Regions from separate parts of the Brevibacillus sp. JB24b genome, predicted to be linked through region 1. Evidence: riboswitches for the same ligand, from Rfam matches in the RefSeq annotation. Region 1 holds a riboswitch; each other region holds the start of a gene.
The links. A riboswitch is a leader RNA that binds a small molecule or an ion and turns the genes downstream of it on or off. The one in region 1 is predicted to bind lysine.

Region 1 (2,192 bases):
CATAGCCAGCATTGTTAATCAATATGTCTATCTTGCCAAATAGTTGTAGCGTTTGGTCGATGGCCTGCACAATACTATCTTGTTTCGTAACATCTAAGGAGATAATGTGTAAACGATCCTCAATGCTACGGGCTGAAGCCTCTTGAAGAAGAGGCTCTTTTTTTGTTACATCACGCATTGTGGCGATTACTTGATAGCCAGCTTCTGCAAGAGCTATACCAATTTGTTTTCCAAAGCCGCTTGAACACCCAGTGATAAGAACAACAGGCGAGGTGGATTTTGAGTTCAAATGTACGGAGGAAGGAGTTTTATTGTCCGTGTTTGCCTCGGGTTGGTTCTGCAAGGTTTTATTATCTTTCATTAGAAAGCCTCCTTTCATGTTCTATATAAAAAGATACGAAAACTATGCTCATTGTATCACGCTAATATGTTCTTATATCCCTTAACAAAAAGAATTGTAACTGGCAAAGTAACGTGATATAATTCTGAATAATCTCATAAGCAACAACCTCACTTCCCTATACAGGAGTGAGGTAGAGGCGCAAAAACCAAGAGTACCCTCCGGAGATATGGGAATCTATGATGGAGCTGGGAAAGGGGAATTTGCCGAAGTGTGCACGCGATACCCAAGCGGTGCATGCTGGGCTTACGTTGAATAAGCGTAAGACTGTCATTTGCATGTCCTACCCGTCATGCAAATGGAGAGCTATCTCACCGGGCTGCTAGAGCTATTATTACTTGCTTTGGCATTTCCGTGAATCAGGGGAAGGAGGGACCGTGTATGTCCAGTTAGGGCAACGACTAGGTATTTCCTTTGTCGTTGCCTTTTTTGTACTTTAATTAGTAAAAAGCTTTCATTATAAATGAACCAAGGAAGGCATATGATCCAGACTAGCAGAATATACCAGAGGAGAGATTCAAAATGGAAATTGTGGTGCAAAAATACGGGGGAACATCCGTAGGCTCTGCGGAGCGTATTCAAGAGGTAGCACAGAGAATTATCCGTTATAAGGATGCCGGGTATGCCATGGTGGTTGTGGTATCTGCTATGGGAAAAACAACAGATGTGCTGGTCGATTTAGCAAAGGAATTACATGAGAGCCCGCCTGCTCGTGAAATGGATATGCTGCTTGCCACAGGCGAACAGGTTTCCATTGCGTTACTTAGTATGGCCCTACAAAGCAGAGGGTACGAAGCTGTGTCCATGACAGGCTGGCAAGCTGGCATTTTAACGGAAGAGAAGCATGGAAAGGCACGCATTAGTACGATTAACAGTCAACGGATTGAGCAAGAATTACAGCAGGGGAAAATTGTCATCGTAGCAGGTTTCCAAGGAGCTAGCGAAAACGGAGAAATTACAACATTGGGACGGGGCGGGTCTGATACTACAGCGGTAACAATTGCGGCTAGTCTACAGGCTACCTGCTGTGAAATCTACACAGATGTATCAGGGGTATTTACAGCCGATCCGCGCATTGTTTCTCGTGCACAAAAGTTAAGCTCCATTTCATATGATGAGATGCTAGAATTAGCAACTCTAGGGGCTGGTGTGTTGCATCCACGTTCTGTGGAAAGTGCAAAAAAACATCGAGTTCGACTTGTGGTTCGTTCCAGTTTTACAGAAGAAGAGGGAACATTGGTTGAGGAGGAGACAAACATGGAGTTAGGGAAAGTAATCAGCGGAATAGCTCATGACAAAGATGTAGCTTCTATAACGGTTATCGGAATGCCTGTAAAAGTAGGCATGTTATCCTTATTATTTAAAGCATTGGCGGACGCATCAATTAATGTAGATATCATTATTCAAAGCACCTATCATGACAAAGCAAATAATGTTTCCTTTACGATCTCCGCTGACGATTTACATAGAACGCTGGAGACCTTGGCGGCTCATCAGGAGGAGTTAGGCTTTGAGCATGTGGAATATGAATCTGGCCTTGCAAAAGTTTCAATTGTAGGAGCTGGTATGATAACCAATCCGGGGGTTGCAGCCGATATGTTTAGTCATTTATCCAGCCAGGATATTCTCATTCGGATGGTATCTACCTCTGATATTAAGGTATCTTGTGTTATCCCAGCAGAAAAAGTTGCGCAAGCTGTAGCTACACTGCATACGGCGTTTGGATTGGATGTTTCTGCGGATGCTGTCGTGCACGCTTAATTTGTTTTTAAATAAAACAGAATGTAGAGTG
Region 2 (2,192 bases), 2.5 Mb from region 1:
CCACAAACGCCCGACGAAAGCGATAATGGCTAATGGCAATACCCAACCAGGCAATAAAACCAGACATACCAGAAGCGTTAAGTAACCATGTATATACAACTCCATCACCGAAAAGAGAAGCGAAGAAAGCAACCATACCAACTGATGCTGTCATCAATAGGCAGTAGATCGGAATACCGCGACGGTTTAGTTTCGTAAAAAATTTAGGTGCTTTCCCATCCTTCGCCATCGCCCACAGCATACGTGTAGAAGCATACATACCGGAATTACCCGCAGACAGTACAGCGGATAAAATAACAGCGTTCATCACAGAAGCGGCAAAAGCCAAACCTGCTTTTTCAAATACCATCGTAAACGGACTAATTGCAATCGTATCTATATCGCCACCCACCAAATTCGGACTGGTGTACGGAACTAACAAACCAATAACCAAGATCGCCAAAATATAGAACAACAGAATACGCCAGAATACCTGCTTGATAGCTTTCGGGATGTTTTTACGTGGATCATCGCTCTCTCCTGCTGCTACCCCGATTAATTCTGTGCCCTGGAAACTAAAGCCGGCAATCATAAACACCCCAAGGGCTGCCATAAAACCTCCGTGGAATGGTGCATCACCAACGGTAAAGTTCTTAAAGCCAACAGCCTCTCCACCCATAATACCAAAAATCATTAAGATACCAACTATTAGAAAAATAATAACCGTTGCTACTTTAATCATAGAGAACCAGAACTCAGACTCCCCGTAGCCTTTTACAGATAGATAATTTAAACCAAACATCAAAGCTAAAAATAAACCGCTCCACAACATTGACGAACTATCCGGGAACCAAAATTTCATTAAAAGCGTCGCCGCAGATAATTCGGCTGCAATCGTAATGGCCCAGTTATACCAATAGTTCCAACCTAACGCAAAGCCAAGAGCAGGATCTACAAACTTGGTTGCGTAGGTACTAAAAGAGCCTGACTCTGGCATAAAAGCCGCCATCTCACCCAAACTAGTCATTAAGAAATACACCATAATACCAATAGCCAAATATGCTAAAATCGCGCCACCAGGACCTGCTTGGGAAATGGCTCCACCACTTGCAAGGAATAGCCCTGTACCAATAGAACCGCCAAGAGCGATCATAGTGAGGTGACGAGCCTTTAGACCACGCTTCAGTTCTTGTGGTTGTCCCCCGTCTCTAGTAGCCGATGTGTTTGTTGACCTTTCGTTCCTTGATGTTGCTTGTGGCATAAAAAAACACTCCTTTGTCTGTTCATAGATACATGCAAGGAAGGAGTGGGAATATAAAAAATCCGCCAATCAAAACCTGACGACGGATTTATACATGACCCGCATCATACCTTCCATGAAGATAGCACAACACGCTTATTCGGCAAATAAACGTGACAGTTCTGCCCCTTTCGGAAACAGCCCCAGCCTGTACATTACAGAGTCTTTGTACAAACTTCGGCGGTCTTTCCTTTCTGATGGAGTCTACAACTTCTCTGTGTCTCGTCCAGCATACTCTTAAATACCGCAACCTCTACCTCACCAGATATGATGAGGATTTGCTATTTTATTAAAAAAGATAATGTAATTATAGATGATAAAGCAGTAGTTTTCAACTAGTTTTTTATAGCCTTCTATTGACTATGATCTACCATGACTTTGTTCTTTCAGCCGTAAAGGCTGCTTTTGCATATAAGTTGCGCATCTCCACAGCCATTCCATTGGTCCAAAAGCGTACTGAGATAACCACCACTTACTAAACATTACCTGTAATAGATAGATCGTAATACAATATATAAATCCAATCCACAGTGGAATACCTGCCGTATTGGGAATAAACAGGGAAAACAATATGACTGTTATCAATGTCTGCAATAAATAATTGGTTAATGCCATTCGTCCCACATATGTAAAACCTTGCATTTTTTCTCGTAAACGTTTGTTTTCCAGCAACAGAACGATAGAAACGAGATAAAAGACAAACAGCGTTTTTCCTGTCAATTGAATGTACTTTTGAATTTCTTCAGACACATAGACATCATGGCTGAAATAAAAACGGAACATCGGAATAAATAACAGAATCGTTACTACTAGACTCACGATCTGAGTGATGCGCAATCCACGTTTCCATTCATGGACACGTTGAAAAAAGTTGATCTTTCCTGCACACAATCCCAGCAAAAAAAGTCCTAGT
Region 3 (2,192 bases), 2.6 Mb from region 1:
CCCTTTATTCAGCTCAATCAATTACTAGCTGATATGATATATGCCTTACGGTTTCTTACATATTTATAGCTGACGAAGTTCTTGCATAATCTCCGTTTTGGACTTGGTTTTTGCATCAATCTCTTTAATGATTCTTGCCGGTGTACCCGCCACTACTACGTTCGCAGGAACATCCTGTGTAACGACAGCTCCCGCAGCAACCACTGAACCTTGGCCAATACGTACACCTTCTAAAATAACAGCATTTGCTCCAACCAATACATCATCTTCAATGATGACAGGAGTCGCAGAAGGTGGCTCGATGACGCCCGCTATGACAGCTCCCGCTCCTATGTGGCAGTTATTACCAACCGTTCCGCGACCGCCAATAATAACACCCATATCGATCATAGTACCTTCTCCGATAGAAGCACCGATATTGATCACGGCGCCCATCATAATAACCGCATTATTTCCAATGTGAACCTGATCACGAATGACAGCGCCCGGCTCAATACGTGCCTGAATTTCTTTTGTATCTAGCATCGGGATTGCAGAATTACGACGATCGCTCTCTACTACATAGTCTTCAATACTGTCCTTATTTGCTTCAAGTACAGGCTGTACGTCCTTCCATTCGCCAAACAACACACCTACATTGCCTGTAATAAAGGTTTTTGTATTTTTACCAAAATCAATTCCTTCTAAATTACCCTTTACATGTACCTTCACAGGCGTCTTCTTCTCGCTCTTTTGAATAAAGCTGATAATTTCGTGGGCATCCATCATGTTCATCGATTGTTTCCTCCTACCAATTTGGTTTATGTAATAGCTTTTGCAAAATTACTGTTTGGAAAAAGAATAACCCCTTGATAAGCAAAAAAGCAATGAGTGGATTCGCCTACTCATTGCTGGTTTTACCATGGCAACTCATAAATAGCGCTCCACGAAAGGCACACCTTTCATGACAAGACGTACGTTATTCACGTACACCCCAGCCGTAGATTGCCGGTCAGCAACGACTTCGGCGCATTGACCTTTTATCCTGTTCTCATCGTCCCGGCGATGTAAAGCAAACAGGATGACTCATCCGCTGCGCACCTCTATTTTGGATTATTCTTATGTAATTTTCACTTCACTTTATCAGATAAACCCTTACCTGACAACCGCTTTGTACAAATGGATTTTTTAAGCAAATCGGTATAAAAGAAAAAGGGAAACGGGTACGATCACAAACGCCGTAGCAACAATCCCAACCCAACTGATCCATTGCTTAGAACGTTCACCAATTAATAAATGAACGAAACTAAAATAGATGGGAAAAACTCCAGTTCCAAAAGCAACTAATAAAAATAAGGAACTAAATTGTTCTCCTCGGTAAAACCTTAATCCATAGAGGAACCAAACAAACCAAACAGCTAGAAACACAAGTCCAATCAGATATGGTTTACGCATGAACGCTCTCCTTTTTAAGAAACTACCAAATTCGAATCCTTTCCATTTATTTATAACATACAATTCAGCAAATTTAAAAATTACAGAAGTAAAAAAGCACCCCCTATAAGGAGTGCTTTATCCATTTTTGTGTTTACATTTGCTGATTACTTTTTGCTTTTTTCTTCTGTGAGTGAGGAGTCTCCTTCATAAAGCTCGTATCGTATTCAACCCATACATGCTCCTCATCGTGCTTTGTTGTATCCTTCATAAGGCCTTTATACAAGTAGTAGAACAAGATGAAAGAGAAGACTAAGAAACCTATGATCGGATACATAGCAATGCCGATTTCCATGGTTTTATTTCCCCTTTCCAAATCATTACCAATATTATACTTTATTTAACAGAACATTCAAATGACTTTAGACACATTTTAGACATATTTTTATTCACAATAAAAGCTCTCGCTACTAATTCGCGAGAGCTTCGACACAGCTATTCCAAATCCCCTGGAAACTCCTTCATAACTGAACTTTTCCAAACGATTTCACCTTGTTTATTTACATAACAAAAGCTATATCCTTGTTCGTCATGGGTCACCTCATAAGCTAAGCCATTGTGAAATACACCGCCTGATTCAAACTGAGGTTTAATGACCATTTTACCTTGCTTATTAATAAAACCATATTTGCCATTCACCTTGACGGAAGCGAGTCCTTCTGAAAAAGGTAATGTACGTTCATAGGTAGGTGGAAGTAAAAACTCCCCTTTTTTGTTAA

Region 2: another riboswitch for lysine. It lies ahead of ACQV1I_RS17880 (amino acid permease); the one in region 1 lies ahead of ACQV1I_RS06445 (aspartate kinase).
Region 3: another riboswitch for lysine. It lies ahead of dapD (2,3,4,5-tetrahydropyridine-2,6-dicarboxylate N-acetyltransferase); the one in region 1 lies ahead of ACQV1I_RS06445 (aspartate kinase).

What each region holds. Positions count from the first base shown of each region.
Region 1 covers NZ_JBNVQV010000001.1:1,310,470-1,312,661, forward strand. The annotation lists gene ACQV1I_RS06440 (SDR family oxidoreductase) at 1-361, opposite strand, end outside; lysine riboswitch at 527-717, shown strand; gene ACQV1I_RS06445 (aspartate kinase) at 923-2,161, shown strand.
Region 2 covers NZ_JBNVQV010000001.1:3,822,369-3,824,560, forward strand. The annotation lists gene ACQV1I_RS17880 (amino acid permease) at 1-1,132, opposite strand, end outside; lysine riboswitch at 1,355-1,543, opposite strand; gene ACQV1I_RS17885 (DUF418 domain-containing protein) at 1,640-2,192, opposite strand, start outside.
Region 3 covers NZ_JBNVQV010000001.1:3,941,128-3,943,319, forward strand. The annotation lists gene dapD (2,3,4,5-tetrahydropyridine-2,6-dicarboxylate N-acetyltransferase) at 64-774, opposite strand; lysine riboswitch at 909-1,093, opposite strand; gene ACQV1I_RS18445 (hypothetical protein) at 1,168-1,434, opposite strand; gene ACQV1I_RS18450 (hypothetical protein) at 1,568-1,768, opposite strand; gene ACQV1I_RS18455 (WG repeat-containing protein) at 1,909-2,192, opposite strand, start outside.